DNA from 4 places in the Neorhizobium sp. T25_27 genome. Region 1 is predicted to be linked to each of the others. Evidence: predicted binding sites of a transcription regulator. Region 1 holds the regulator's gene; each other region holds the start of a gene.
What was found. The regulator PhoB, encoded in region 1, activates phosphate uptake and scavenging genes when phosphate is short. The targets are predictions, from matches to a motif close to TGTCATNNANCTGTCAT.
Positions count from the first base shown of each region.

Region 1 (7,660 bases):
GTACCGATTTTTCTTCCTCTCCCGCAGGGGGGAGAGGTAACCCGCGGCGCCGTTGCACCATAGTGAGGCAGGCGCGGAGGCGCCGACCGATCGGCAGATTCACTCCCCGCCGTTCTTCAACTCCGCCAGAATGGTCAGCACCGCGCCATCGAGATTGGTCACCACCTCGTCGTTCCAGAAGCGCAGGATGCGGAAGCCCTGGCTTTGGAAATATGCATCCCGGATTTGGTCGGATATGCTCCCGGCGTGTTGTCCGCCATCCACCTCGATGATCAACCGCCCTTCGAAGCAGAGGAAATCGAGGATATAACCGTCCAGCGGAACCTGACGCTTGAACTTGAAGCCGCCGATCTGCCTGTTGCGGACGGCCTGCCACAGGATATTTTCCGCCTTGGTCGAGCCCGACCGCATGGTTCTCGCAAACCGTCGATGTCGATCCGGAATGTCGCGGCGCATCACAATCCCCGATGGTGGCCATGCATTTACGCACGGAGACGAAGGATACGGCAAGAGCGCGGCAGGTACCCTATCTCCCCCCTGGCGGGGGAGAATGGAATTTCAACATTTTAGCTTCAGCTAAGTGTTAGAAATTCCAAGAGAGGGGATCCAACGCCGACGCCCACAGCAAACCCGCCAGCTTCCATGGCTATGATCCGCCGGCGGCATGAGACGGTCAGGATAAAGGTGAGCCTCGAGGCCAATGGGGGCGTCAGAAATCGCCCAATGCGTATCCGGCGCCGCGCACGGTCCGGATCACGTTGTCGGACTTGCCGAGGCTGATGACTTTGCGGAGCCGGCCGATATGGACGTCGATGGCGCGTTCATCGACGGTCGTGTCGTCGCCCCACAGGGATGCCTTGAGCTCCGAGCGGGAATAAACCTTGCCCGGTGTCCGCATCAGGAATTCAAGAAGCTTGAACTCCTTAGGCCCGAGCTTGACCTCACGTTTCTGCCGGTGAACCCGGTGGGCCTCCCGGTCGAGCGTGAGATCGCCGACCTTGAGCATGTGGTCCAGGAGGGCGGGGTTGACGCGCCTCAGCAGGTTTTTCACACGGACAACGAGTTCGACCGGGGAAAATGGCTTCATGAGGCAATCGTCGGCGCCCGCCGCCAGCGCGATGAGGTGAAGGCCTTCGCCACCCGACGGCACAAGGAGGATGATCGGAAGGCGCGACAGGATAGGGTCGAGACGGACCTCCCGGCAGACCTCGAGACCTCGCACGCCCGGAAGATCCGAACTCATGACCAGGATATCCGGCGGAACGGCTTTCAGGCGATTTGAGATCTCGGCTCCACTTGCCAGCATCGATACGACGAAGCTGTCGGCCACGAGGGCTTTCTGCAATATCAGACGGAACGACTCGTCGTCGTCGACCAACAGGACCCGCGCGCTCATCTCGTGGCCACCAACTATGTTTCCATGGAGTATCCGGCACCGCGGACGGTGCGGATGACATCCTGCATGTTGGAGAAGTTGAGTGCCTTGCGAAGTCTTCCCACATGGACGTCGACGGTACGCTCGTCGACATAGATGTCGTGGCCCCAGACGCCGTCCAGAAGCTGCGAGCGGGAGAAGACCCGCCCTGGCGCTGCCATCAGGAATTCGAGCAGGCGGAATTCGGTCGGGCCCAGACGCACTTCGCGGCTCTTGCGGTGAACGCGATGGGTTTCCCGATCGAGTTCGATATCGCCGCAGCGGAGAACGCTGGAGAGCACCTCGGGACGGGCCCGGCGCAGCATGGCCTTGACGCGGGCCATCAGTTCCGGCGTCGAGAAGGGTTTTACCACATAGTCGTCGGCGCCGGTGGCGAGGCCGCGAACACGTTCGCTCTCCTCGCCGCGGGCCGTCAGCATGATGATCGGCAGGCGCTCCGTTTCCGGGCGCATGCGCAGCCGGCGGCAGAGTTCGATGCCGGAAACACCGGGCAGCATCCAGTCCAGGATCAGAAGGTCCGGTACCCGCTCCTGAAGCCGAATTTCGGCTTCGTCGCCCCGCAAAACGGTATCGACCTCATAACCCTCGGCTTCCAGATTGTAACGAAGAAGCACGCTCAGCGCTTCTTCGTCTTCTACGACAGCGATTTTCGGCAGCATTCTTGGCCTGCTCCGTCAGTTCTATTCAGTGATCGCGCCGAGCGTGTTCGACGAGTCGTCCTTCGGACGATCGCCTTCCGGCTGGGCGCCCGTCGTCATGTAGTAGATGGTTTCGGCGATGTTGGTGGCGTGGTCGCCGATACGCTCGATGTTCTTGGCGCAGAACAGGAGATGCGTGCAGGTGGTGATGTTGCGCGGATCCTCCATCATGTAGGTGAGGAGTTCGCGGAACAGCGAGGTGTACATCGCGTCGATTTCCTCGTCGCGGCTGCGGATCGCCTCGGCCTTTTCCGCCGAACGCGTCGCGTAGACGTCGAGGACGTCCTTGAGCTGCACGAGGGCGAGATCGGAGAGATGTTCGAGGCCGCGGGCGAGTTTGCGCGGAACGCCGGTGCCCTGAACCGCGATAACGCGCTTGGCGGTGTTCTTGCCAAGGTCGCCGACGCGCTCGAGATCGGAGGCGATGCGCAGCGAACCGACGATCTCGCGAAGGTCGGCCGCAACCGGCTGGCGGCGGGCGATCGTGATGATCGCCTTGTCGCCGATCTCGCGCTCGGCGTGATCGAGGATCACGTCGTCGGAGATGACCTTCTGCGCGAGTGCGGCGTCGGAATTGACCAGCGCGCGCACAGCGTCCGAGCACATCTGCTCGGCGAGGCCACCCATCTCGGAAATGCGGCGGCTCAGGTATTTCAGTTCGTCGTCGTAAGCCGACAGGATATGGGTCGATGCCATCTTCTAGTCCTCAAAATTGATTTTCAGGCGGCACAATCGGCTGGATCAGCCGAAGCGGCCCATGATGTAATCCTGGGTGCGCTGATCGTCGGGATTGGTGAACATCTTGTCGGTGTCGTTCTCCTCGACGAGCTGGCCGAGATGGAACATGGCGGTGCGCTGCGACACGCGGGCAGCCTGCTGCATCGAGTGCGTCACGATGACGATCGTGTAGTTGGCACGCAGCTCATGGATGAGTTCTTCAACCTTGGCGGTCGCGATCGGGTCGAGAGCCGAACAGGGTTCGTCCATGAGGATGACTTCCGGCGACACGGCGATCGCACGGGCGATGCACAGACGCTGCTGCTGGCCGCCGGAGAGGCCCGTGCCGGATTCGTGCAGGCGATCCTTGACTTCGCCCCAGAGGCCGGCGCGCTGCAGGCTCGCCTCGACGATCTGGTCCATGTCGGCCTTGTTCTTGGAAAGGCCGTGGATGCGCGGACCGTAGGAAATGTTCTCGTAGATGGTCTTCGGGAACGGGTTCGGCTTCTGGAACACCATGCCGACGCGGGCGCGAAGTTCCACGACGTCGATGTTATTGTCGTAGATATCGTCCGTGTCGAGGGTGATCTTGCCGGTGACGCGGCAATTCTCGATCGTGTCGTTCATGCGGTTGAGGCAGCGCAGGAAGGTGGACTTGCCGCAGCCGGAAGGACCGATGAGAGCCGTCACAGTGTTTTCGCGGACGTTGAGGTTCACGTCGAAAAGCGCACGCTTTTCGCCGTAGTAAACCGAAACGTCCTTGCCGATCATCTTGTGGGAAGCATCGCTCATCTTTTGGTCCAGCGCCTTTTCTACTGCCGATTCTGACATCATATTCATTGTCATACTCCTTCTACCAGCGCCGCTCGAAGCGACGCCGCAAGAGAATTGCGCCAACATTCATCAGGATGAGGAACAGGAGCAGGATGATGATTGCTCCCGAGGTACGCTCGACGAACGCGCGCTCCGCTTCGTTCGCCCACATGTAGATCTGGACCGGCAGCGCCGTCGACGGGTCGAGCGGCGTGGTCGGATAGTTGGCGACGAAGGCCACCATGCCGATCAGCAGCAGCGGCGCGGTTTCGCCGAGTGCGTGGGCCAGGCCGATGATGGTGCCCGTCAGGATGCCCGGCATGGCAAGCGGCAGGACATGGTGGAAGATCGTCTGCATCTTCGATGCGCCGAGCCCGAGGGCGGCCGCCCGGATCGATGGCGGCACGGCCTTCAGTGCCGCGCGGGTCGCGATGATGATCGTCGGCAGCGTCATGAGGGTGAGCACCAGACCGCCGACGAAGGAGGCGGAACGCGGCAGGCCCATGAAGTTGACGAAGACCGCCAGACCGAGAAGACCGTAGACGATCGAGGGAACGGCCGCGAGATTGTTGATATTCACCTCGATCAGGTCGGTGAACTTGTTCTTCGGGGCGAACTCCTCGAGATAGATCGAGGCGGCGACGCCGATCGGCAGCGCCAGGACAAGCACGATCAGCATCATGTAGAACGAGCCGATGAGCGCGACGCCGACGCCAGCCGCTTCCGGACGGCTCGATGCGCCGTTGACGAAAATGCCGCTGTTGAAATGCTTGGCAAGCGCTCCGCTGTCGGAGAGCTGGGTCATCCAGCCGAGCTGCTGGTCGTTGATCTTGCGGTTCTCCTGGCCGACGTTGAGGTCGATCTGGCCCTTGTAGGCCGAGTCGATATCGCCGGAAGCGAGCAGTCTTACCGTCTGCGTCGTGCCGATGATCGCCGGATTGGCGACCACCAGGTCACGCAGCTGAACGCGGACGCCATCCGACAGCATCTGGCTGACTGCGCGGGCTGCGACACGGTCGTCCACGCTGACATTGAGCAGCTTGGCGAGCGCATTGCGGGCGACGACCGGATAGTTCGCCGTCATCAGCTTCTGCGGGTTGGTGGCGCGTTCGTTCTGCGGGTCGATGATCTGCTGCGAAAACTCGACCGGCATGGTGATCATGGTCTGCTGGAAGGCGGTGTATCCCTTGGAGACCACCGACCACAGGAGAAGCATCAGGAAGATGATGCCGAAGGAAAGCGCGGCGATGCCATAGGCTCGGAAGCGACGCTCGGCGGCGTAACGGCGCTTGATGCCGATATCGCGACGGACGGACTTGGCCTTGGGGATGCCGGCGGCGGGAGAAACCACATCGGTCATTCGTACTGCTCCCGGTATTTGCGCACGATATAGAGCGCGTAGATGTTGAGGCAAAGCGTGATGGCGAACAGCGTGATGCCCAGCGCGAAGGCAACCAGGGTCTGCGGCGAGGTAAACTCAAGGTCACCCGTCAGCTGGTTGACGATCTTCACGGTCACGGTCGTCATCGGCTCGAACGGATTGATCTGCAGGCGGGCGGCGACACCGGCCGCAAGCACGACGATCATGGTTTCGCCGACGGCGCGCGAGGCGGTCATCAGGAGCGCGCCGACGATGCCCGGCAGAGCGGCGGGCAGGACGACCTTCTTGATGGTTTCCGAACGGGTGGCGCCGAGACCGAGCGAACCGTCACGCAGGGCCCGCGGCACTGCCGTGATGATATCGTCCGACAGCGAGGAGACGTAGGGGATCAGCATGATGCCCATGACGAAACCGGCCGTCAGAACGCTCTGTGCCTGGATGAAGTTGGCATAGTCGCCGGTGACAAGGCCGTTCAGCTGCGAGGAAATGTCGCGAAGGAACGGACCGACCGTCGTCAATGCGAAGAAGCCGTAGACAATGGTCGGAATGCCGGCGAGCACTTCGAGCAGCGGCTTGGCAACCGAGCGGACCTTCGGCGACGCGTATTCCGACATGTAGATTGCCGAAAAGAGGCCGATCGGAACCGCGAAGAGCATCGCGACGAAACCGATATAGAGCGTGCCGAGCAGCAGCGGAATGAGGCCGAACTGACCTTCGGAGCCACCCGAACCCGCAGCCGCAAAACGCGGATCCCATACCGTGCCAAAGAAGAATTCCCAGGCAGGAATGGCGGTGAAGAAGTGGGCCGCTTCCGTCAGCATCGATGCGACGATGCCGACCGTGGTCAGAATAGCGATCGAAGAAGCGACGACGAGGCTGCCGAGGATCACTTTTTCCACCCGATTGCGGGCACGGAAGCGCGGCGCGATCTGGCGGTAAGCAAAGAGAGCGCCGCCGATGGAAGCCCCCAGAACGAGGATCGTCATGAGGATACGGCTGACGAAGGTCATCCTGTTCAGTTCGGCAGCGGCCTTGACCATGAAGGGCTGCGGATCACCCGCAAGCGGAACGCCCTTGGCGCCAAGCGCAGCACGAAGCTCCACCGGATTATTCTCGATGCGGGCGATCTCGTCGCCGGTCAGTGCGTTCATGCCGCGGGCGATCGAGGTGATCATGCCGTAGCTCAGGCCTTGCTCGGCCTGCGATTGGGTTTTCACCTCCTCGGGAAACGCGCCGCGCACCGAGGAACTGATAAACATGGGGCTGGCGACCAGCCAGACAAAAAGAATGACGACGGCCGGCAGGATCGCCCAGACGGCGACAAAAGAACCGTAATATCCAGGCCGCGAATGAAGTTTGGAGGAAATTCCTCCGACCAGTGCCATTGCATACCGGGCACCGGCGACGTAACCGGCTATGCCGATTATCGCCAAAATCAACAATATTAGTGATGTGTTCATCATAATCCCCCGGCGTACCGCCTTCGGCGGCAACCCATCACCGCCCAGCTCCGTTCATCGGAACCGATCGCATCGCCGTCGCGCCTCGCGCAACACCATCGCCACAAAACCGACGATTCCCCACCAAGGCAAAAGCCCTCGGTCGGAGAGAAAACGGCGCCGCTTCAAAAGCGGCGCCGGTCTTTCAATTACATGGTCTTGCCAGCGGCAAAGTCCTTGCGGAGCTGCACGCGCTGCGCTTCCGGAGCGGCAACGAGGCCGTACTCGACGAGCGGCGAGTCAGGACCGATCATGTCATCAGAGGTGAAGAACTCGACGTATTCCTTGAGGCCCGGAACAACACCCAGGTGAGCCTTCTTGACGTAGAAGAACAGCGGGCGGGAGACGGGATAGGTACCGTCAGCAATCACAGCCGCGGTCGGCTTGATGCCGTTGACGGTGGCGACTTTCAGCTTATCGGCATTGTTTTCGTAGAAGGCGAGGCCGAATACGCCGACGCCAGTCTTGTTGGCGGCGATACGAGCGAGCGTCTCGGTATAGTCGCCGTCGATGTCGACAGCAACGCCGTCCTTGCGAACAGCAATGCACTTGGCGGTCGCCTGCTTGGCGTCCGGAACGAGCTTCTTGATGGCTTCCGCAGCACCAACTTCCTTGCAGCCTTCCGACAATACCTTCTCTTCGAAGACTTCGCGCGTACCGTGCTTCGTGCCCGGAATATAGGCAGCGATCGGGCCCTTCGGCAGAGTCGGGTTGATCTCCGACCAGTTCTTGTAAGGGTTGGCGACGAGCTTTCCGTCAACAACCACTTCAGCGGCAAGAGCCTTGTAGAAGTCCTTCGGCTCGATCTTCATGTCGCCGTTGCTGCTGGCGGCCGCGAAGACGATACCATCGTAACCGATGCGAATTTCCTGGACGTCAGTCACGCCGGCGGCCTTGCAGGCTTCCAGTTCGCTCTTGTTGATCGGACGCGAAGAATTAGCGATGTCGATCGTGGCTTCGCCGACGCCCTTGCAGAATTCCTTGAGGCCCGCGCCCGAGCCGCCCGACTCGACGATCGGGGTCTTGAACTTCGGGAAGGCTTCGCCGAAAGCTTCTGCAACGATCTTCGCATAGGGAAGAACGGTGGAGGAACCGGCAACCTGAACCTGATCGCGAG
Region 1 is NZ_PVBJ01000005.1:207,514-215,173, forward strand. It holds gene C5J24_RS16655 (endonuclease domain-containing protein) at 100-456, opposite strand; gene C5J24_RS16660 (winged helix-turn-helix domain-containing protein) at 710-1,396, opposite strand; gene phoB (phosphate regulon transcriptional regulator PhoB) at 1,411-2,094, opposite strand; gene phoU (phosphate signaling complex protein PhoU) at 2,116-2,829, opposite strand; gene pstB (phosphate ABC transporter ATP-binding protein PstB) at 2,875-3,690, opposite strand; gene pstA (phosphate ABC transporter permease PstA) at 3,704-5,023, opposite strand; gene pstC (phosphate ABC transporter permease subunit PstC) at 5,020-6,504, opposite strand; gene C5J24_RS16690 (substrate-binding domain-containing protein) at 6,693-7,660, opposite strand, start outside.

Region 2 (7,660 bases), on a different contig from region 1:
GGCGGTTGTTGATGATGTCGTGCAGCACGATGCCGCCATAGGAGTGCACGGCGGCATTCACCTCCGGCACGGCGCCGAGCGAGGAGATGACGATCGGCACCTTGTATTTCACGCACATCATCAGGTCGTGCTCCAGGCGCTTGTTGGAGGTATGAACGATCTGGTTGACGGCAAAGGGAGCGGCAGGCCTGTCGGGATTGGCGGCGTTATAGGCGGCGAGATCCTCGGTGATCATGGCCAGCCATTCGTCGAGCTGGCTTTCCGGCCGCGCATTGAGCGCCGGGAAGGCGCCGACGACGCCTGCCTTGCATTGCGCCAGTGTCAGTTCCGGATGGGAAATGATGAACAGCGGCGACGCGACCACGGGCAGGCGGAGCCTGTCCTTGAGGACTGCTGGAAGCATGGATCAAAAACCTCCCGATTGACCTTTACGCAAACGTAAATTCGTCTACCAGATCGTGGGAGGCTCGAAAAGCCGGTGGAAAGATTTTCGAAGCAGATCTCCGCGACGCCCGGCAGGGGCCGCCGACATATCCTGTCCTTATTTTTCGCCATGGTGCAGTCGAAGGCGGTGCTTGCAGTTCCGCGGCGGAGGGGTTACCGAAACGTAAACTCCCGCGCGGTGGGAATGACGATGAAGAAGGACCGGCAGTGAGCGGTTTGGAAACGGCCATCAGAAACGCACTGGATCGCTCGAACCGGGCGGACCGGGAGATCAGGGCGCGTATTTATCAGTCGGCGCGCCAGGCACTGGACGCCGGCCTTCGCAAGCAAGGCGTTACCGACCGGTTGATCATCATGCAGCAGCATGAACTCCTGGAGCGGAAGATTCACGAGATCGAAATGGCGGAAGTCGAGCGTCTGGTGGAACCGGCGCCGGGACCTGCCGTGGAGCTCGAACCGGAACTGCCATACGCCGCGGAACCCATGGCGGTGGAGTCTCCGGTCATGCCAGCCAGCCCGCGGCCGGAAGCGCCGCAACGGCCGGCGGCACCTTCGCTTGTCGCTCCGTCCATCGATACCGTTTCGGGTGAGGCGCGCGCTCCATCTGCTGCTGCGGCGATTTCCTCCGGCGATCTCGGCGGCGTCAGCCCCGCGCGCGGCGAGCGGATCGAAGCCGAGCAATTCCAGCCGGAACCTCCGGCGAAAGCCGCAAAGCCGGGCAAGCCGAACAGGAACGCCCGCCCGTCCTCAGATAGCGGCCTGGACGTTCCCCCGGAACGGGCCGCCAAACCGCGAAAGCGTCGGGGTTTCCTGTCGCATCTCTTGACCTGGGTTATCACCCTTGGCGTGGTCGGCGGCGCCTGCTGGTGGTTCTATCAATCCGGTCTGGTGCAGTCGATCGTCGAAGAAGCGATGAAGTCGGCCGACCGCTCGGTCGCCGGCCAGGCGGCGGGAGGCCCGGTCGCCTTCGATCCGCGCCGCGGTTTTTCCGACGAATGGGTGGAGATCTTCGTGCCCGCCAAGGCGGCGGAAATGAAAGCCGGCGGCCAGGCGAAAGTCGAGGCAGTGGCCGCATCGGAAGGGCAGGCCGTGCGCATCGCATCGGCAACGTCAGGCGACGGCGGCGATGTCTCGGTCGAAGTGCCGCCGGAAGTGCTGCGCGAAATGGCCGGCAAGAGCTCGACGGTGGCCCTGACCCTGCAGTCGGGGCAGAACAGTTCCGTGCAGCTGTCGGTCCGCTGCGATTTCGGAAGCCTCGGCAACTGCAGCCGTCATCGCTTTACGGCAACGCAGGAGAAGCTGGAGGCGCTCTTCCGGGTGACCTTCGAGCGGTCGCTTGCCCCCAACCGGCCCGGCCGCCTGATCTTCAACAGCGGTATCGACGGCGCGGACCGGGCGGTTCTGCTCTATTCGGTGCGCATCCTGCCCGGCCAATGACCTTTATCTCAGGAACTTCGGGCCGAAACCGAAGATCTTGTCGTCGATCTCGCCGATAGCGTCCTTGTCCTTGCCCTCATAGTCGAGCGATAGCAGGATATGGCGAATGACGTTGAGGCGGGCGCGGCGCTTGTCGTTGGCACGCACGACCGCCCACGGGGTCTCCTTGTTGTGGGTTCTTTCGAGCATCGCGTCGCGCTTCTCGGTGTAGTCGTCCCACTTGTTGAACGCGGCGATATCCATCGGCGACAGTTTCCAGATCTTGAGCGGGTCGTGCCGCCGGTCATGGAAACGCTTGAGCTGCATCTCGCGGCCGATATCCAGCCAGAACTTGAAGAAGATGATGCCTTCGTCGGAAATCGTGTCCTCGAAGCGCGGAACCGCCTTCATGAAATCCTTGTACTGTTCCGGCGTGCAGAAGCCCATCACCGGCTCGACCCCGGCCCGGTTGTACCAGGAGCGGTCGAACAGCACGATCTCCCCCGATGTCGGGAAATGCGAGATGTAGCGCTGGAAATACCATTGGCCGGCCTCGGTCTCCGTCGGTTTGTTGAGCGCCACCACGCGGGCCGAACGCGGATTGAGATAGGCATTGATCGAAAAGATCGTGCCGCCCTTGCCGGCCGCGTCGCGGCCCTCGAACAGCGCCATCATCCGCTTGCCGGTCGCCTTCAGCCAGAACTGCACCTTGACGAGTTCGACCTGCAGCTTTTCCAGCTGCTTTGCGTATTTGTCCTTGTCGAACTTGTCGTCATGGGGATATCCGCCGGAGCTAAGCGCATGCTCCTCGATCCACGCCGGCAGCACCGGGTCGTCGATATCGAACTGCTTGAGCTTGCCGTTGATGTCGATGCTGACTGCCCGGCTTTCGGTTTTATCCGCCATGATAGTGCTTCCTCCGATCGATCCGCCGTACGGGGCGGTAGCCGATATGTAACGCAAGTTCGAAATTCCGCTACTCTCCGGATAGCGCCAATTTTCCAATATCCCAACGGAAGCGATGTATATCTGTCATGCAAGGGATATATGAGCGCGTGTTCAACCTGTGAAAGCTGCGAGTCTGTCTGTGGAGTCGGTACTGGAGAAATGGCGTCGGGGTCTGGGCACGCTCGTTGCGAGAGGCCGCCAGGAACGCGCTCTGCTGCTGCTTCTGACCCTGCTGGCGATGATCGCGTTCCTGATCGGTATGGACTGGGTGGGCGTCCTGGTGGGCTGGCTGCTCTTGGTGCTGGTCGTTGTTGGTCGCAAGCCTGCCGTCCTTCCGCCGCCGGCCCCGGTGATCGTCGAGGAAGAGCGATCTGGCTTCCAGCCGCTGCCCCAAGTGGCAGCGACGCTCAGCGCGCTGGACATTCCGGCTTTCGTGCTGGGCGATGATATAACCGTCCTCTACCAGAACAAGGCGGCCGAGAAGGCCTTCGGCATCCTTTCTCCAGGTTCGCATCTTTCGGCCCGGCTGCGGTCCCCCGGCATTCTCGACATGGTGCGGGAAACCATCGCGACTGATGAGCCCAACCAGATCGAGCATTCCGAGCGGTTGCCTTCCGAGCGCGTCTATACCCTGCGCATCGCGCCGATCGATCTCGGCCAACCGGTCCAGCAAAGCTCCGACGGAGTGGCGCAGAAGCTCTATCTCCTCTCTTTCAGGGACATTTCGGAACTGCGCCGCATCGATCGGATGCGTTCGGATTTTGTCGCCAATGCCAGCCATGAGCTGCGTACCCCGCTTGCCTCGTTGCGAGGCTTCATCGAGACCCTGCAGGGGCCGGCGCGCTCCGACGCTGCCGCGCACGAGCGGTTCCTCGCCATCATGTTCGACCAGGCGACACGCATGAGCCGCCTTGTCGACGATCTCATGTCGCTGTCGCGTCTGGAGCTCAAATCCCATATCGCACCGGACCAGACGATCGACCTGAAGCCGCTGATCGGTCATGTGCGGGACGCGCTGGTACCGCTCGCCGACGACCTCGGGGTGGAAATCCGCACGCATCTGCCGGAAGGCAAGGTGGAAGTGCTGGGCGACCGCGACGAGCTAGTTCAGGTTTTCGAAAATCTGATCGAGAACGCCTGCAAATACGGCCAGGAAGGCAAGTTCGTCGACGTTTACCTCAGGAACGGCGCTTCCGATCCGGTGGAAGTGACCGTTGTCGACCAGGGGCCGGGCATTCCGGCCGAACACGTTCCGCGGCTGACCGAGCGCTTCTACCGGGTCAGCGTGGCCGACAGCCGTTCCAAGAAAGGCACCGGCCTCGGCCTTGCAATCGTCAAGCACATCCTGACCCGCCACAGAGCCCGCCTGATCGTGAAGTCGGAAGTCGGCAAGGGAAGCGAGTTCACCGTCAGGTTCTGACAAAAGGGAGTGCTATCGACGTCCCATGTCCGGCGCCTCGGGGAGGCGCTCAATTTCTCCAAACATGCAGGGTGTCATCCGCACCGTTCGCGGCGCGGATTATTCGATAGAAACCTCGAGGAGCGGCGTCAGGCCGCCTCTGTCTGCCGTTGCCATTCCGGCAGCGGAAAGATGCGGTCATAGGCCCAGTTGAACACGAAGGCATAGACCACGTAGAAGACCGCGAACGACACGTCCATCGTCAGCGCATGGACGAGGCTGATGCCGAGATACCAGGCGATCAGCGGCAGAAGCGCGATCAGCAGGCCAAGTTCGAACAGCACCGCATGCGCCACGCGTATTGCGGTGTTTTTCTGCGTGCCGCCGGTAAAGCGCTGCATCAGGTGGTCGAAGCCGAGATTGTAGAGATAGTTCCAGCCGGTGGCGATCGTCGCACTGCCGATGCCGACCACGCCGATATCGGCGGCCGGCATGTCGAAGGCAAAGGCGCCGAGCGGTGTGATGAGAGCGAGCCCGATCAGTTCGAAGCTGATGGCATGGCGGATACGGTCGCGAGTCGAGCGCATGATGACCTCCTGGGTGCTTTCCGGGTCGTCCCGGAGTTTTTGCCCGAATGGGGGAGGTCGTCCTCACCGTCTTTCAGATAGGTGCAATGCCGATCCGGAGCAAGGCTTGGCCGGCATATCTGCCATGCGCAACAAAAAAGCGGGCCTGAGCCCGCCTTCGATCTTGTCCTCGTGTCGCGCCGCCGCTCAGACCCGAGCAGCAACCTTGCGGCGCTCGTTGACCGGCTGGTAGGCGAGCTTTGCATGATAGCCGCAATAGGGCGATGCATCCGGGGATTCACAGCCGCAGAAGTGGAAGTCGTCCTTGAGCGGATCCCCGACCGGCCACTTGCAGGTGCGCTCGGTAAGCTCGGTCAATGCAAGGCGACGGGAGATCGGCACCACCACGTTGGAGGCGGGACGATATTCCATCTCCTGATAGGGTTCGATTTCGACCTCTTCCTTGACCATCGTCGCGCCGACGGCGCGGGTAACGGTCCGGGTCGTGACGCGCGATGCATAATTCGGAGCCCGCGGCGCCGATGTCGTGCGCTTGGCCGCAGCTGAACGGCCCGTCGCTACCGTGCCGCCGGCTTTCGCCCGGCCCGGCAGGCTGAGACGGTGCACCTTGCCGATAACGGCATTTCGGCTTACGCCTCCAAGTTGCGCTGCGATCTGGCTGGCGCTGAGGCCCTCCGACCATAATCTTTTGAGCTTCTCGACACGCTCGTCTGTCCAGTTCATGCCCGTTCTCCGCCTTTGAACGTTGCTGGCATGCAGAATCCTTCCACCTTTGCTGCGAAATTCATTTCGCAGCACCCACTATATCTATGCTTGAGGTGACTAGTTCCGCCGCATGCAGTCTAGTAATTGATCTTTAACCTAGTGTGAGGCTGACTCCGTGGCAAGAGTCGGGGGAATCTGCGGGAATCGATTTCGTGGTTTTCCCCAACTTGCTGTCCGGGAGAGTCATTTTTGTCACATTGGCCGGCGCCTGCCGCTTTCCGGCCCGGGCCTGCCCAAAACGCCGAGCTTTGTTGACATTGATGGCCTAAACCCCGATAGTGCCCCCGCCGCCCAGTGGGCGGCATTTTTGATTTTTTCGGCCCCTTCCATGGGCCTTTCTGGACTGCCTAGAGGAGTGATGTCGCCATGGCTGAAGCCGCGCTTTTCGACACTTTTGCCCGGGCTCCGCTGCGTTTCGAGCGCGGCGAGGGCGTATGGCTTGTGACGGAAAGTGGGGAGCGATATCTCGATTTCGGCTCCGGCGTCGCTGTCAATTCGCTTGGTCACGGCCACCCGCACCTCGTCGGCGCGCTGAAGGCGCAGGCCGACAAGGTCTGGCACACGTCCAACATCTTCGAACAGCCGGGCCAGGAGACGCTGTCGCGTCGTCTCGCCGACAATTCTTTCGCGGATAAGGTGTTCTTCACCAATTCCGGCGCCGAGGCGCTCGAATGCGCCATCAAGACCGCGCGCCGCTATCAGTTCGTGAAGGGCCATCCGGAGCGCTTCCATATCATTACCTTCGAAGGCGCCTTCCACGGCCGTACACTGGCGACCATCGCCGCCGGCGGCCAGGCAAAATATCTCGAAGGTTTCGGCCCGAAGGTCGAAGGCTTCGATCAGGTGCCGTTCGGCGACATGGACGCCCTGAAGGCTGCGATCACCGATGCGACCGCGGCTATTCTGATCGAGCCGATCCAGGGCGAGGGCGGTGTCCGGCCGGTTCCGAAGGAATTCCTCCAGGCGTTGCGCCAGGTCTGCGACGACAACGGTCTGCTGCTGATCTTCGACGAAGTGCAGACCGGCGTCGGCCGTTCCGGCAGGCTGTTCGCCTATGAGTGGGCGGGTGTGGCGCCGGACATCATGGCGCTTGCCAAGGGCATCGGTGGCGGCTTCCCGCTCGGCGCGTGCCTTGCCACGGCGGACGCCGCGTCCGGCATGACCGCTGGCACCCATGGCACGACCTACGGCGGCAATCCCCTCGCCACGGCGGTCGGCAATGCCGTGCTCGACGTGATCCTGGGCGACGGCTTCCTGGAAAACGTCCGCGACGTCGCCTTGGTGCTGCGGCAGGGGCTCGCGAGCCTCAAGGACCGCTTCCCGGACGTCATCGAGGACATTCGTGGCGAAGGCCTGCTGCTCGGGGTGAAGGCGAAGGTGCCCGCGGGTGATCTGGTTGCCGCCATACGCGGCGAATACATGCTGACCATTCCGGCCGGCGACAATGTGGTGCGTCTCCTGCCACCGCTCACAGTCACGGCGGAGGAAGCCCGAGAAGGGCTTGCCCGTATCGAGAGGGCGGCGGAAAAGCTTTCCGCTTCCGAGATGAAAAAATCGGCCTGAGCGGGCAAAAGGGGGACGCCGTTGCAGGTTTCCCGCTTCACAGGGAACATCAAATGGCATCTCCCAAGCATTTTCTCGATCTTTCCGCCGTTTCCGCGGCTGATCTCAGGGCTATCCTCGACGACGCGAAGGTCCGTAAGCAGGCGACCAAGGCCGGTACTGCGGAAAAGCCGCTCGCCGGCAAGATGCTGGCGATGATCTTCGAAAAGCCCTCCACGCGCACCCGCGTATCCTTCGATGTCGGCATGCGCCAGCTCGGCGGCGAAACGCTTTTTCTGTCGGGTACCGAGATGCAGCTCGGTCGCGCCGAGACGATCGGCGATACGGCCAAGGTCCTGTCGCGTTACGTCGATGCGATCATGATCCGCACCACGGATCACGCCCGCATGCTGGAGCTTGCCGAACACGCGACCGTGCCGGTCATCAACGCCCTGACTGACGACACGCATCCCTGCCAGATCATGGCCGATATCATGACCTTCGAGGAGCATCGCGGGCCGATCGCCGGCAAGACGGTTGCCTGGACCGGCGACGGCAA
Region 2 is NZ_PVBJ01000002.1:558,449-566,108, forward strand. It holds gene C5J24_RS09590 (nitronate monooxygenase family protein) at 1-403, opposite strand, end outside; gene C5J24_RS09595 (hypothetical protein) at 652-1,881, shown strand; gene ppk2 (polyphosphate kinase 2) at 1,885-2,766, opposite strand; gene phoR (phosphate regulon sensor histidine kinase PhoR) at 3,047-4,228, shown strand; gene C5J24_RS09610 (PACE efflux transporter) at 4,357-4,794, opposite strand; gene C5J24_RS09615 (GcrA family cell cycle regulator) at 4,981-5,517, opposite strand; gene C5J24_RS09620 (aspartate aminotransferase family protein) at 5,926-7,122, shown strand; gene argF (ornithine carbamoyltransferase) at 7,176-7,660, shown strand, end outside.
Region 2: ppk2 (polyphosphate kinase 2) is a predicted target of PhoB. The motif match lies at 2,891-2,907, and genes of this name have one in related genera.

Region 3 (7,660 bases), on a different contig from region 1:
CGATCTTCTTCTCGGCCCTGAGCGCGATGCCGACCAGTTTCGCATCCTCCGGCGCAAATTGCGCAAATACCTCGCGGTTGGCCACGTCATGCCCGGTCGAGAACATTTCCTCGATATAGGCCGACGTCGTCACCTCCCGCTCCAGCGAACGCCGGTGGATCGCGCGTAGCGTCTCCTGGTCGGCGGTCAGCACCACGATCGGCTGGATGCTCATCGGATTGTAGACATGACCCGCCGCATCCCGATATGCTTCACCAATGATCGCGGGATTTTGCGCGATGATGCCGCTCGTCAGAAACGCGGTCACGTTGAGCTCCTGCCAGGGGGCGAGGTCATCGCGAAGCACGATCGCGATCTTGGTATCGAACATGAAAAACAACTCCGTCGAAGGTTATGCGAGAACTGACGAGATAGCGGCAGCCGATGCCGCGGGTCTTGAACGTTCGTGCAGCGCCGATGCTACGCCTGACGGCAGCGCAAGAGGCGCGCCTGATGGCATCGTCCAGGCGCCCTCCTCGCGCGGTATCGAGCGGATCGAGGCACGGTTCCACGGACTTGGTTTCGAGCCGCATCGCCACGACACCTATGCGATCGGGATGACGCTTTCCGGCGTGCAGACCTTCCAGTATCGCGGTGCCGCCCGCGCCAGCCTGCCCGGCAATGTCATCGTGCTGCATCCGGACGAGGTGCATGACGGGGCGGCCGGCACCGACGCCGGGCTGCGCTACCGCATGCTCTACCTGCCGCCGGAGCGGCTGATCGAGGCGGCCGGCGGTTCGCGCGGCCTGCCCTTCGTGCCTGATCCCATCATAGCGGATGCGGAATTCCGGCAGTGTCTTGTCGAAGCCCTGGACGATCTCGAGGCGGAGCCGCAGGACCTGCTGCTCGACGACCTGATCGGCCGCATGGCAACAAGCCTCTGGCGCCATGCGGACGGCAAGGGTGGTGCCCCGGGCAGCCCGCGCGCGCAGCAGGCGGTTCTGCGCTGCCGCGATTACCTGCAGGCGAATTCGGGCCGCACGGTTTCTTCCGAGGAACTCGAGGAGGTGAGCGGCTTCGACCGCTACACGACCGCAAGGCAGTTCCGGAAACTTCTGGGAACGAGCCCGCACCGCTACCTCGTCATGCGCCGGCTCGATCGGGCAAAGATCATGCTGTCGGAAGGCGGCAGCCTGGCGGATGTCGCAGCCGATACGGGCTTTGCCGATCAGGCGCATTTCACCCGTCATTTCAAGAAGACATTCGGCATGACGCCAGGGCGCTGGGTGGCGCTCAGCAGGAGCGCCTGAGGCCGCCGGCCTTTGTGAAATTTCAGTCATCAAAGCTTCATCGAAGCGTCAATCTTCCATCACCTCACCGTCATGCACTCACCTTAACCGGTTGGCGTCTTTGACACGCCAACCAACAGGTGACCCCATGACCAAATTTCTGCTTGCTACCGTCGCGCTCGCCGCGCTGATCGGCGGCTCCGCTTCTGCTGACGACAAGGTATTCCCGGCCAAGCTCACCGGCCAGGCGATCCTTCCCGCCAACACGGTCGTTCCGGCTCCGGCCGATGCACCGGCGTTCCTCAAGACCTCCGGCAAGTTCACCACCGCCGACCGCAAGCGCACCGAAGCCCTCGGCACCCTGCCGGGCAAGGACGGCGCCCGCGTGACGGACGTCAAGCTGCCGCTCGACGGCCAGCCGATCCAGGGTTTCTCCGGCATCAAGACCATGGCCGACGGCACGTTCTGGACGCTGTCGGACAACGGTTTCGGCGGCAAGAGCAATTCCTCCGACGCGATGCTGTTCCTGCACCAGATGAAATTCGACTGGGCCGCCAACAAGGCCGAAGTCGTTAAGAACGTCTTCCTCTCCGACCCGAACAAGATCGCGCCGTTCCCGATCGTCACGGAAGCTTCGGAGACCCGTTACCTCACCGGCGCCGATTTCGACATCGAATCGATCCAGCCGGTCGCCGACGGTTTCTGGCTCGGCGACGAATTCGGCCCCTACCTGATCAAGGTCGACATGCAGGGCCGCCTGACGGACGTCGTATCGACGCTCGTGGACGGCAAGCCGGTCACGTCTCCCGACAGCCCGCTCGTCCAGCTCCAGGCGAACCCGGTCGCCAAGGCACCGGTCTTCAACGTGAAGCGCTCCGGCGGTTATGAAGGGCTTGCGGTGTCCAAGGACGGGGCCAAGCTCTACGGCCTGCTCGAAGGACCGCTCTACAAGGAAGACGGCAAGGTCGAAGACGCCGAGGGGCTGACGGCGCTGCGCGTCATCGAGTTCGACGTCGCCTCCAAGAAATGGACCGGCCGCTGGTGGCTCTACCCACTCTCCAAGGGCGGCGAAGCGATCGGCGATTTCAACATGGTCGACGCAACCACCGCTCTCGTCATCGAGCGCGACAACGGCGCCGGCACCGCCGACAAGCCCTGCGCCGATCCGGCGAAGCCCGAGCCGACCTGCTTCAACGCACCGGCCAAGCACAAGCGCGTCTACAAGATCGAAATGACCGACGCCAATGTCGGCAAGGCCGTCCGCAAGATCGGCTATATCGACCTGATGAACATCCAGGACCCGGACAACAAGAAGAAGGCCGGCAGCGTCGCCGGCGTCTACGACATGCCGTTCGTGACGATCGAGAACGTCGACGTCATCGACGCCACCCACATCATCATCGGCAACGACAACAACCTACCCTTCTCCGCCGGCCGCGCCGTCGACAAGGCCGACAACAACGAGTTCAGCGTGCTCGAAGTCGGTGAGTTTCTGGCTGCGAAGTAAGCAGCAGACGTCCCAAAGCGAAGAGCGTCCGGTGAAAGCCGGGCGCTCTTTTTGCTTGGACACGGAGATAGAGCAGCCCGGCGATTCACGGGGACCACTCATCCATAAAATGGCATTATGTTATGTATTTCGCACATCTACAGCCATAAATCGTATTGAGATAGCGTGTCCATCATTGAGGCGGCGGCATGGGCCGACAGCTCTTGCCGCAACGTGAGCTTGCCTGCGTAGCCGGCAGCCAATGACTGGAAAGGTCTAAACCCAAAGATGTCCGCAAAAGAAAAGCCACTTATCGCGATTGTCGGGGCAACGAGCAAACAAGGGCGAAGCGTAGCCGCGGCACTTCTTCGTAGCGAGCGTTTCCGTGTACGTGCTTTAACCCGGAAAAAGGATTCAACCGAGGCTTTAAGACTGGAAAAACTCGGTGCGGAAATCGTGACGGTCCCTCTTGAACCTGGTTTTCAGAAGGATCTCATTGCTGCATTCAAGGGCGCGGATGGCGCATTTCTGATGACGCCACCCATCGCCCCGCCGCAGACAACCGAGGCTCCTCTCGGCCGAGAACTGGCCGACGCCGCAGTTGAGGCGGGCGTCGGGCATATTGTTTTCAGCACCCTCGAGAATGTCGACAAGATCTCGGGCGGGACGAAGTATGCCCCGCACTTCACCGACAAAGCGTGCGTTGCAGACTACATTCGCGGCCTGCCGATCTCTCATTCCTTCATAATGCCGGCGTTCTTTTACACGAACCTTCTCGAATATTATGTGCCGCGCATGGAGGGGGATACTCTCCTCTTGCCGGTTTATCTTCCTGAGGACTTCCGAGCGCCTTTTGTCGATCCGCTCACGGCGACAGGGCCGGTCGTGCTCGAGATTTTTTCAAATCCCGGGCGTTACAACGGGAAAACTCTGCCGATCGTCGGCGATATCATTTCTCCGCGCGAGATGATCGAAACTTTTCAGCGCGTGACCGGCCTTAAAGCTGAGTATCGAAACGCGTTCACCAGGGATGGCCTTCTGCAATATTTTCCGGAGTTTGCCGCTAACGAACTTCTCGTGCGAGAGCTTCTGGGGATGGTCGAGTATGCTGTCGAATATGGTTATTTCGGCAAAGAGCATGATCTCGAATGGAGCCGTCGTCTGAACCCCGACATGCTCAACTGGGAGCAGTATCTGCGGACGACGGGGTGGCGTGGCCATAGGCGATCTTTCGGCCTCTGATTCAGGATGGCCGGATTCCCGGCAATTCAGAAACCTTGGCGACAAGAAAGTCGGCGAGAAGCCGGACGCGTGCAATGGCTGCACGCTCTGGAACGATCAGCAAGCTCACCGGGACCGGTGGAGGACGATAGTCTCCAAGCACGATTTCGAGCTGACCGTCGTCCAGAAGATCGTGGACCAGCCAGAGATGTGCAGGACCAATGCCGCGTCCGGCGGCAAAGGCTTGGCGCGCCGCAACCCCGTGATCGACGCGCAACTTCCCACCGACTGGTATCATCAGGCTTGTGCCATCGTCAGAGAAAAGAATGATCTGATCGCTCCCAGCAACATTCGACATCACGACCGTTTCGAACCGTGACAGATCGGTTGGGTGCTCAGGCCGACCGTGAACGGACAAATAATTCGGAGCCCCCACCAGCAGCCGATGGCTTTCTCCGAGCGCATGAAGCTTCATCGAGCTGTCGGTGAGAGGCCCAAGACGGAGCGCAATGTCAACGCCTTCCCGAACCAGGTCGATGCGCTCGTCGGTCAGGTTGAGATCGACCTTGATGTCCGGATGCTTATCCTGAAATTCAAAGATAAGGCGGGTGATGTGCATCACGCCGAGTGCTGCAGTACAGGAAAGCCTAACTGTACCCGCCGGGGCCTGACGGGCATTTCTCACTTCTTCGGCAGCCTGCTCGACCAGGCGCAATATCTGACGGCAATTCGTATAATAGCGGCTACCCTCGTCCGTAAGGGTCACGCGACGTGTGGTTCGGCTGAGCAGAGATACGCCGACTGCGTCCTCAAGTTCATTAAGGTGCCGTGTCACGGTCGATTGACCGACACCGAGTTCTCTTGCGACTAGCGACAGGTTGCCGCGTTCGGCGACGCGAACAAAGGTGCGCATTCGGTCAAGAGACAATCCCGCGTTATCCATTTTTCAGCACGGCAATCCTCATTCTGCCCTAATAGGGAATAATCTTGCCTGTGCCTAGTTCGAAGCGCAAAACTCGGCCTTTTCGAACACAGTTCGTTCACAGCTCTTCCACTCATCGCTATGCGAGCCGAGGTTCTCCCCTAAGTCTGGATATCGCGTCGGCATCGATGGCTCTTATCTGGTCTGCGACATCGGCCGGTGGTTCCAGCGCACTGACCGTCGCAGGGTCGGCGGTCATGGGCGATCCGGCGAATGGAGGTTCGGGCGCGTATTCCATCATCAACTGGATTTTCCGCGCGACATCTTCACCTGCCAGCTTGGCGGCCATGACCAAGCTAAGATCGATACCTGCCGTCACGCCGCCACCGGTGGCTCGCGTCCGGTCAAATACGACCCGCCGGTTTACGGGAATTGCTCCGAAAGCTGAGAGCCTATGCAGCGCTGTCCAGTGAGTGGTGCACTCGTAGCCCTGAAGCAGACCGGCAGCAGCAAGCACCAGCGTGCCCGTGCAGGCTGCCATCAGGAATTGGCAGCCTGGCTCCTGGCGCCGTAGAAACGAGAGAAGGCGTTCGTCCTGCATCGCATTCAGATGGCCAGGCCCGCCCGGAACAACCACGATGTCGAGCTGATCGCATTCTTCAAGCAGCATGTTTGGGACGATGCTCAGTCCGCTCGCACTTCGAACGGGAGCGTGTCCCTCGGCCAGCAGATGGCAACGAGTATTGGGCAGCCGTGTCAGAACCTCCCAAGGCCCGGTCAAATCAAGCTGGGTCAGCCCGGCAAACAGGATGAAGCCGATCTCACGAGGAGGCGCGTTCAGAGACATCGAATCTTGCTCAGCCGATTAAAGAGGTAATGTCAGTTCGCGAGCATGCGCATGAAAATGCCGGTGGACGCAACCGATTCCACTGCCTTTGCAATCGCGAGTGATTGTTTACGGCGGGTTGGAAGCCTATTTCGAGGTTCGGTCGCAGGCAGATGTGCCTCCGGGATCCGCTACTTTGCTCGATGCGAAGGACGGCTGGACATCTCCTTGCCCAACAATGTGACCTTGAATTGTATATGGAAACGTGCGCGACTGACTAATGGCTCGGCCCTCATCGCCGAGGCGGGCAATTGTAGATATCTTTGGTTGTGCGGAGAGAGACGTGCGCCTTGCTTTTAGACTGATTTCGTTCGCTTTCTTTGCTTTGTTGTCTTCGCAAGGTGTAAGGTCGGAGGAAGCCTTGCTTTCCGGCCGATGGCAGCAGATTTCATCCGATGCTGGATCATGTGCAACTTGTTTTATTGGAATCGTCAAGCAGGGCACTGTTCTTGTCGTCAGCGCAAACAACGGTTGGTCTGCGACAGTGGAAACGGGTCGAAACGGTCCCGCACGCTTCGCCGGCGGCCAGGGGCGTTGGAAAATGCGGCCCGGCACGATCTACAGCAACAGGGTTTTCGATGTTGTTTTCGCCCTTCGTGGCGAACAACTCGCGATGGTCATGGTTGTCGATTTTGGTAACGGTTCGAAGCGGACTGTTAGAGCTGTTTTCGCTAGACCAGCCCCGAAACTTCCCATGACCAAGGCATAGCTCCTGCCGCGAAGCAGCCGCTCTCCTGCCCCCCGCGAGCCCGCCCTACTCGAACCGGAACGCCAGTCGTTTGCCCGTCAGCTTCGCCAACTGCTGCAGACGGCCGTCCAGCCGTTCGCCGGCGAAATCGCGGTAGGCGGAGGGGACGACGAATTCGAGGTCGAGATCCGGCTCAGAAGACGCGCGGAAGGTCAGGTGGTGGACGAGGCCCGGCATCGAGGCCGAGAAGAGGTAGACGACCCGGAGCAACCCGCCGAGCAGTTTTGCGAGATCGAGCAGGCGGGGCGTGGCGATCGTCGCCAGCGGCCCGGTCGCACCGTCGTCGTGCAGGCCTTCGAAACGGTAGTAGTTGGCAAGCGCCAGATAGGCGCGGCCGGCATGGGTGATGCCGACGAAGGACGAGTGGGCGATCAGGTTCAACGCCTGCAGGCCGCGATAATCCGGATGGGCACGCCAGCTGATATCGGCAAGCAGGCAGGCGGCCTGGCGATAGCGGCTTTCCTCTTCCGTCTCGACGATCCCGAAGGCCGGCACCATCCGACCGGTCCAGTCGGCAAGCTCGCGGGCGTGTTCGGGCGATCGGGCGCGCAGGATTGCGAGCTGGTCGGCGGCAACCAGCAGCGGATCGCCTGCCTTCTCTTCGTCGGAAAGCAGCGAATAGAGATAACCTTCGCGAACGCCCTGCGCCGAAAAGCTCACCTTGGCGGGCTTCATCACCGCCAGGACTTCCTGCATGGCGATGGCGCCGAAAGGCAGCAGCGAACGGCGGCTCTTCGAGACGGCCTGCCAGGCGGGGTCCTTGCTGTCCTTGGCCGCGATCACCTCGTCGAGGAATTTCTGCATGTCCTCGAGAGACAGCTCGTAGCCCTGCATCATGTGCAGCGGATACTTGCTCATTTCCATATGTAGCTTGGCGATGTTACGCCAGGTGCCGCCGACGGCATAGAAGGTCCGGCCCGCGCCGTTTTCCAGGAACCGCGCGGTGTTCACCTGCTTACGAGCGAAAGTGCGCGCCTTGGAAAGCGAATTGCCGGAGGATTCCGACAGCCGCAGGCCCCCGAGCGGCAGGGTGATACCCTTGCCGAACTCCGTGCCCTTGATGTCGATCAGTTCCAGCGAGCCGCCACCGAGATCGCCGGCAATGCCGTCGGGATCATGGAAGCCGCTG
Region 3 is NZ_PVBJ01000009.1:220,503-228,162, reverse strand. It holds gene C5J24_RS23435 (DUF2000 family protein) at 1-370, opposite strand, end outside; gene C5J24_RS23430 (AraC family transcriptional regulator) at 369-1,289, shown strand; gene C5J24_RS23425 (esterase-like activity of phytase family protein) at 1,417-2,775, shown strand; gene C5J24_RS23420 (NmrA/HSCARG family protein) at 3,043-3,996, shown strand; gene C5J24_RS23415 (LysR family transcriptional regulator) at 3,998-4,918, opposite strand; gene C5J24_RS23410 (DJ-1/PfpI family protein) at 5,037-5,744, opposite strand; gene C5J24_RS32040 (hypothetical protein) at 6,067-6,492, shown strand; gene ppx (exopolyphosphatase) at 6,538-7,660, opposite strand, start outside.
Region 3: C5J24_RS23425 (esterase-like activity of phytase family protein) is a predicted target of PhoB. The motif match lies at 1,314-1,330, and genes of this name have one in related genera.

Region 4 (7,660 bases), on a different contig from region 1:
CCGTTTCTTTGAGATTACCGGGCTTGCCGGCGTGCGGGTCGAGGATGGCGCCGTATTCGACGACACGCACCGGCTGATCCTCGAACTCGTCCATGACGGCAAGGTGGACGGCTTGCGCGTCGATCACGTCGACGGCCTCGCCGACCCGAAGGGCTATCTCGAACGACTGCGGCACGAGGCCGGGCCGGATTGCTATATCACCGTCGAAAAGATCCTCGGAGAAGGCGAACAGATCCCGGCAGACTGGCCGATCTCCGGCACGACCGGCTATGAGTTCATCGCAGCCGTCAGCGACGCCCTGGTCGACGGCCGCAAGCTGGACGAACTGCGCAGCGCCTATGAAAGGATGACCGGCCAACCGATAGACATGAAAGCCGAACTCCGCGCCGCGAAGCTCTTGATGGCCGACAACAATTTTGCCGGCGAGGTTTCGACGCTCTTGAATATCGCCATGCAGATCCAGCCCACGGAGGACCGCGAATCCGCCCTGTCGGAGGCGGCGGTAAAATCTGCGCTGCGGGAACTGCTCGTCGCCTTCCCGGTCTACCGCACCTACGGCACGTGGGAGGGCATTCCACCCGAAGGTCGGGAGATGCTGGCGAAAGTTCTGGCCAAGGTGCGCAACGGCCCGAACCCGCCGGACGATGCACTCGCCTTTCTCGAACGCATCCTCATCGGCGATGTCGAGCAGGCCGCAGCCAGCAGCGCGTCGATCTTCCGCACCCGTTTCCAGCAGCTCACCGGTCCGCTGATGGCGAAATCCGTGGAAGATACGCTGTTCTTCCGGCAGCATATGGCGCTGGCGCTCAATGAGGTCGGTGCTGAGCCCCTGCCCCGCAGATTCTCGCTCGATCGATTCCACGCGGAAATGCAGACGCGGCTGGAAAGGCAACCCGACGCCCTGTCTGGCACCTCGACCCACGATACCAAGCGCGGTGAGGATGCCCGCGCCCGACTTTATGCGATCACCGAGGCCCCTGACCTTTGGGCCGATGGCGTGGATCGCTGGCGCAGGATCAACAGCCAAGCGGTCCGCGCGCTGGACGACGGCCCCGCTCCGGAACCGGCGGTCGAATGGATGCTCTACCAGGCGCTCGCCGGCGCCTGGCCGAACGATCTCCACACCGAAGACGCGGCAGGCCTCAAGGCGCTGGAGACGCGTTTCCTCGGATATGTCGAAAAGGCACTGCGCGAGGCGAAGCTGCGCACCAATTGGGGCGATCCAAATGAGACCTACGAGAAGGCGGTCCTGGAGTACGCCCGCACGCTTCTGTCGCCCAGCAGCCAGGCCTTTCTGACAGACTTCACCGATACCTTGCGCCCCTTCATCCGAGCAGGCCTGGTGAACGGCATCACCCAGACGATCATCAAGCTGACGGCACCGGGCGTACCCGACATCTACCAGGGCAGCGAAGGCCTCGACCTCAGCCTCGTCGATCCTGACAATCGCCGCGAGCCGGATTTCGACAGGCTGCAGCGACGGTTGACGGAGAAGGAAAAGCTTGCCTCCACCGAGGAGGACGAATGGCAGACCGGCCGGCTGAAGCAGCACGTCATTGCCACCCTGCTGCGCGTTCGCCAGGAGGCGCCGACCCTGTTTCGGCGGGGGGAATATCTGCCTCTCGGAGCGTCGGGCAAGCGCGCCGACAACATCATCGCCTTCGCCCGCGCCGACATGGACGACGCCTTCATCGTCATCGCCCCGCGGCTGGTGTTCAGTGCGCTGCATGCCGGCCTTGCTCCGTCGCGGTCCGAACGTTGGGCGGAAACGGAGATAACTCTGCCCGAAAGGCTGGGGCACCGCCGCTATCGCGATATCTGCACCGGCAAGGTCGTCGATCCCAAGGATCGCATCGCCGTCAACTGGGCGTTCGGCGACCACCCCTTCGCGCTTCTGCTGGCGGAATAGTGCCGCTACGTCAAAAGAGCCTCACAAGGAAAAGGCGCCGATCCTAAAACGGACGGCGCCCTTTCGGTATCCTTCAGCTTTGCTTCTCACCGATCAGCCTATGCCGATGAAGGACAGGACGGCGAGAACGATAACGACGGCTCCAACGAGCCATACGATGCTGTTCATGACTGTCTCCTTTTCAGTTCGCTACAGGTGGAAGCAAGGCTTCCGTTTGATTCCATTCAATAAATCAAGCAAACCCAACGAGATTCAGAACGGCTATGACGATGACGACCGCGCCGACCAACCAAACGATGCTGTTCATGACTTTCTCCTTTTGATGTCGTGAAATTGAACGGCGACAGGCGTAAAAGGTTCCGGTGAAACATGGCTGGAACAAACGCGCCTGGCGTGGGTTGAACGAGCGTCAAGCGGGGCCTTGCCCCGCCAAAAGGGTGGGGCAATATGGCCGACGAAATTTTGAAGAACGACATGACGGGCGGAGAAACAAAACCACCACGCGTCGTCATCGTCGGCGCCGGTTTCGGCGGGCTTGCGACGGCCGGAGCGCTCGGCAACAGCCCCATTGATGTGACCGTCATCGACCGGCGCAACCACAACCTTTTCCAGCCGCTGCTCTATCAGGTCGCGACCGCCGCACTGTCTCCCGCCGACATATCGGAACCGATCCGCCGCACGCTGGGGCGCTTCAAGAACATCAACGTCATGCTGGCTGAAGTCACCGGCGTCGATGCGGCTGCCAAGACCGTGATGCTCGATAACGGCACCTCGGTCCCTTACGACCGTCTCGTCATCGCCACCGGCTCGGACTACAACTATTTCGGCCATGACGACTGGCGCGCCTGGGCGCCGGGGCTGAAGACCATCCACGAAGCAAGGCTGATCCGCCAGCGCCTGCTGCTCGCCTTCGAGAAGGCCGAGCTTTCCCATGATCCGGAAGAAAAAAAGGCGCTTCTCACCAGCGTCATCATCGGCGGCGGTCCGACCGGCGTCGAAATGGCCGGCGCGATCGCCGAGCTCGGCCACTTCATGATCACCCGCGATTTTCGCAAGCTCGAGCCGGATCACATGCGGGTCATCCTCATCGAAGCCGGCCCGAAGATCCTCGCCACCTTTCCCGACAACCTCACCCAATACGCCCTGAAGGCCCTGGAAAAGGCCGGCGTCGAGGTGATGACCAATCTGGCAGTGGAATCCGTCACCAGGGACGAGGTCATCGCCGGCTCGCAGCGTTTCCGCACCAGCTGCGTCATCTGGGGTGCGGGCGTCAAAGCCTCGCCCGCAGCCAGATGGCTCCGCATCGAAGGCAAGGCGGGAGGGCGCATTCCGGTCGAACCAGACCTCTCGATCACCGGCTTTCCGGATATCTTTGCGATCGGCGACACGGCACTGGGGCTTGCGGAGGACGGCAAGCCGCTGCCGGCGCTCGCGCAGGTCGCCAAGCAGCAGGGACAATATCTCGGCAAGGCGCTGCGGGCGAGACTGATGGACGGCAAGGCGCCCCAGCCTTTCCGGTTCCACAATCGTGGCAATACCGCCGTCATCGGCCGCGATGCCGCGATCTTCGATTTTGGCAAATGGACGCTGAAGGGTCGGGTCGCCTGGTTCCTCTGGGCGCTCGTCCACGTCTACCTGCTCGTCAATTTTGAAAAACGCCTGCTGGTTAGCGTACAATGGATCTGGCGTTACCTGACCCAGCAGCGCGGAGCGCGGCTGATCGATGAAAATGCCGCCACATCGGTTCCGTCTTCCACGCAAAGGACAGAGACATGAACACCGCCAATCCGCAGCTCGAAGGACTCTATCTCGCCGTTGCCGCAATCAACCGGCTTCTGGTCGAAAAGGGTGTCGTCTCCCATGCCGACATTCAGAGCGCCCTGCAGGTGGCCGAACGCACCGTTCTTGCCGACGACAAGCCGCTCGCCGTGTCGACGTCCCATCAGAAGGCAATCGCCTTTCCGATCCGGCTCCTGCTTCTGGCAAACGAGGCGAGCGAGCAAGGCACCAAAATCTGTTTCGAGGATCTGGCCCGGGAAGTCGGCCGCCGCACCTGAGAAAATGTACCCGCCAAAAAACATGAACGGCGGCGTGGAGCCCACGCCGCCGCTGTTTTCGTGGGAGGAGAGCTTAACTACAGGATGGGCTTGCCGCCGGTGACGGCGATCGTCGTGCCGGAAACGTAGCTGGAGAGCGGATCGGCGAGCATCACATAGGCCGTCGCAAGCTCGGCCGGCTGGCCGGGACGTTTCATCGGCACCTGCTTGCCGAATTCCTTCACCCGGTCTTCCGGCATGGTGGAGGGGATGAGCGGCGTCCAGATCGGCCCGGGCGCGACGGCGTTGGCGCGTATGCCCTTTTCGGCCAGCAGCTGTGCGAGACCTGCCGTGAAATTCTGGATCGCGCCCTTGGTGGTCGCATAGGCGAGCAGCGTCGGGCTCGGACTGTCGGAATTGATCGACGCCGTGTTGATGATGGCGCTCCCCGGCTTCATGTGGGGGACTGCCGCCTTGGTGAGATAGAACATCGCATGGATGTTGACCTGGAAGGTCAGTTCCCATTCCTCGTCGCTGATGTCGCCGATGTCGGAAAACGTGGCCTGATGAGCGGCGTTGTTGACGAGGATATCGATCCCGCCGAACTCCTGGACCGCCTTGTCGATGATTGCCCGGCAATGCGCCGCGGTCTTGATGTCGCCCGGCACCAGCACCGCCTTGCGGCCGGCCTCCTCGACTAGGCGCTTGGTATCCTCGGCATCCTCGTCTTCGTCCAGATAGGAAATCAACAGATCGGCGCCCTCGCGCGCATAGGCGATCGCCACCGCCCGGCCGATGCCGCTGTCGCCGCCTGTGATCACCGCCTTCTTGCCGGCCAGCCGGCCGGAACCGCGGTAGGAGAGCTCGCCGTGATCGGGCACCGGATCCATGCGCCCGGTAAAGCCCGGCATCGGCTGCTGCTGTTCGGGAAACGGCGGAGTGGGATACTGGGCCATCGAAATCTTCCTTGTTGTCGAGGTCGCGAACTGATCGCCCCAACTGGCCTCGTCTGGAGATGTTCCCGACCAAAATGCACAATCAAAAAAAGGAGAAAACGCGACGCCACCCCACCTTCCGGCTCACGCCCCGGGGGTGATTGCTCCGTCGCCGCGCCGCAGGCGTTTCAGTTGATTGACGATCCGGAGCGAGCTTGCGGCCCGTGCCGCAGAGGAATCCGAGCTCTTCGACAGTATCCGCAACATGTCCTCCGCCTCGTCCGCAGAGATGGTGCCCCGGGCGGCCAGACCGTCGATCAGCATGAGCATCGCCCCCTCGACCGCGAGCGATCGTCGGCGCGTTTCCATTTCGATTTCATCGGCATCGGACATTGCAGGCTCCTTGAACTGTCACCTGCCGAATGGTTTGGGGAGAAGATTGTTCCTCATCATCCTGCCCGGTCTTATCCTATCGCCAAGTCAGCCGCCGTTCTGTGAGTCATTTGGCGGTGACGGGCTTTTGTCGACCTTGCCGGGGCCTGCCTTGTAAAAATACTGGCTCGCGACCAGCCAGCCCTTCAACGGCCGCATCGGCGCAAGGCAGGTGAGGAACAGGAAAGGCAGCGAGATCAGCAGATGCACCCAGAACGGCGGCTGGAAACTGGTCTCGATCCAGACCGCAAGCGCAATGCTCGGAATGCAGCCGAAGCACATGACGAAAAAGGCGGGACCGTCTCCCGGATCGGCGAAGGAATAATCAAGGCCGCAAACCTCGCAGGCCGGCCGCATCGACAGGAACCCGTTGAACAGATGTCCCTGGCCGCAACGCGGGCAACGGCCGCGCGGGCCGGTGCTATAGGGAGGAAGCGGCGCCCAATTCGCGTCATGGGACATGGAAATCTGCCTTTCGTGACAGGAGACAAAATGTGTTTTCCGGATATTTATCCGGCAGACCTCTATAACAAGCCGTTCCCTGCCGGGCGCAATCTCGGCTTTTGAGGTTCGGCACGAAACTTCTGTCATCGATCTATGGCAGGCAGCTTCAAAACAATAGTCTGGCGTCGATCGAATCGCTGCCCTTCACCTTAGATGGTATTTCATGGCTTCAGAATTTTCAGGCCTCGGCATCGCCCATCAGGGCCGTTTCACCCGGCTGAAGTGGCATCGCCTGCGCCGCAGCTTCAAGGACCCGCTGTTTTCCGCCGGCGTCATGGCACAAGGTTTTCGCCTGGGCGCATCGAGCGAACTCGATCTGCGCGTCCGCGCCGATGGCGGCTTTGTCGTGCTGCACGACGAGGAGCTCGAAGGTGAAACCACCGGCCACGGCCTCATCCGTGAGGCTTTGCCCGAAACCATCCGCGGCCTGACGCTTTTGCAGGGCGGCCATCCGCCGATCCTCAGCGAGGATCTCGCGACGATGCTTCAAACAGCGCATCCGGACGCCCTGCTGCAGTTCGACATGAAGGACGGACTGGAGGCGATCGGCGCACGCGGCATGGATCACCTCGCCGATCATTTCGGCGGCGCCGGCTCCTCGATCATCGTCAGCGGCGCCGATCTCGATCTTGTCGTCGCCGTCAAGCAGAGACTGCCGGGCCTCAAGCGCGGCATCGACCCGACCGGCAAGCTCATGGAAATCTATCGCCACCAGGGCCTCAAGGCCGTCGAGGCGGATCTTCGCGCCGATATCTCCGGCCCGACCGAGCCGGACACCATCTATCTCGCCTGGCAGCTGGTGTTGCAGGCGGCCAAGGACGGGCTCGACCTGATCGGCCTCTGCCACGATGCCGACCGGCTGGTGGATGCCTGGACCTTCAATCTCGAGAACCCGGACGCCGGGTTCGACGAGGCCGAAGCCCGCAGCTTCTCCGCCCTGATGGCGCTGAAGGCGGATCAGGTCACCACCGACGAACCGGTCGCCACCGAACGTGCCTGGGCGGCCATCTCCGCTTGAAGTTCATCAATCGTCGAACCCGAACGGATCGCGAAACACCCGCCGGTTGACCAGCTTGAGACTGCGGTCCGGCTGGATGATGTAATTTTCCTCGACCCGCTGGCCGAGTTCGTTGCGGAATTCGTGCGGCACGACGCTGCCGATCGGCGCCTTGGTGAGCTTGGTGCGCGGCTGGCCGCCATAGGTGATGCTGCCGGGGATCGGCCGGATGCCCGGACCGATGTCGAGTGCGCCGGTGGTTCCGCCGCCGTCCGTGCTGCAGCCGGCAAGCGCGATCACGAGACCGACGGTGGCGATAATGTTTCTCATGGGCTGATCCTTCCCGATGTCCCGCTGACGCGGTGGACTCACTGAACTTCGCGAATATGCGGGAAGTTCCATGCCATGAACCGAACCGATAAATCCTCTACCCATTGCCAAAATATCCGATACATCTGTCGCCCGCCAGTAACGGAATGAGGAGAATGACTGCCGTGACGAAATCCTTTGGAGCGATGTCGATCGCCGAGCTTTCCGCGCTCATCCAGATGGGCAGGGTCGACCCCGTCGAAGTCACGGAATCGGTCCTCTCAGGTATCAAGGCCTACCCCGACAAGGCCGTGTTCATCTCGCTTCTCGAGGATCGCGCTATGGCTGAAGCGCAAGGCTCCTCGAAGCGCATGAAGGAAGGCCGCTCGCTCGGCCTGCTCGATGGCATCCCGATCGCCTGGAAGGACCTCTTCGACATCGAGGGATTGCCGACCACCGCCGGCTCGAAAGTCCTGAAGAAGGCAGATCCCGCCACAAAGGATGCAGCGATCGTCGACCTGCTGAAACAGGCCGGCAT
Region 4 is NZ_PVBJ01000001.1:25,318-32,977, reverse strand. It holds gene treY (malto-oligosyltrehalose synthase) at 1-1,909, shown strand, start outside; gene C5J24_RS31680 (hypothetical protein) at 2,067-2,240, shown strand; gene C5J24_RS00165 (NAD(P)/FAD-dependent oxidoreductase) at 2,357-3,685, shown strand; gene C5J24_RS00160 (hypothetical protein) at 3,682-3,966, shown strand; gene C5J24_RS00155 (SDR family oxidoreductase) at 4,044-4,901, opposite strand; gene C5J24_RS00150 (hypothetical protein) at 5,025-5,273, opposite strand; gene C5J24_RS00145 (DUF983 domain-containing protein) at 5,361-5,774, opposite strand; gene C5J24_RS00140 (glycerophosphodiester phosphodiesterase family protein) at 5,980-6,834, shown strand; gene C5J24_RS00135 (hypothetical protein) at 6,841-7,143, opposite strand; gene C5J24_RS00130 (amidase) at 7,308-7,660, shown strand, end outside.
Region 4: C5J24_RS00140 (glycerophosphodiester phosphodiesterase family protein) is a predicted target of PhoB. The motif match lies at 5,898-5,914, and genes of this name have one in related genera.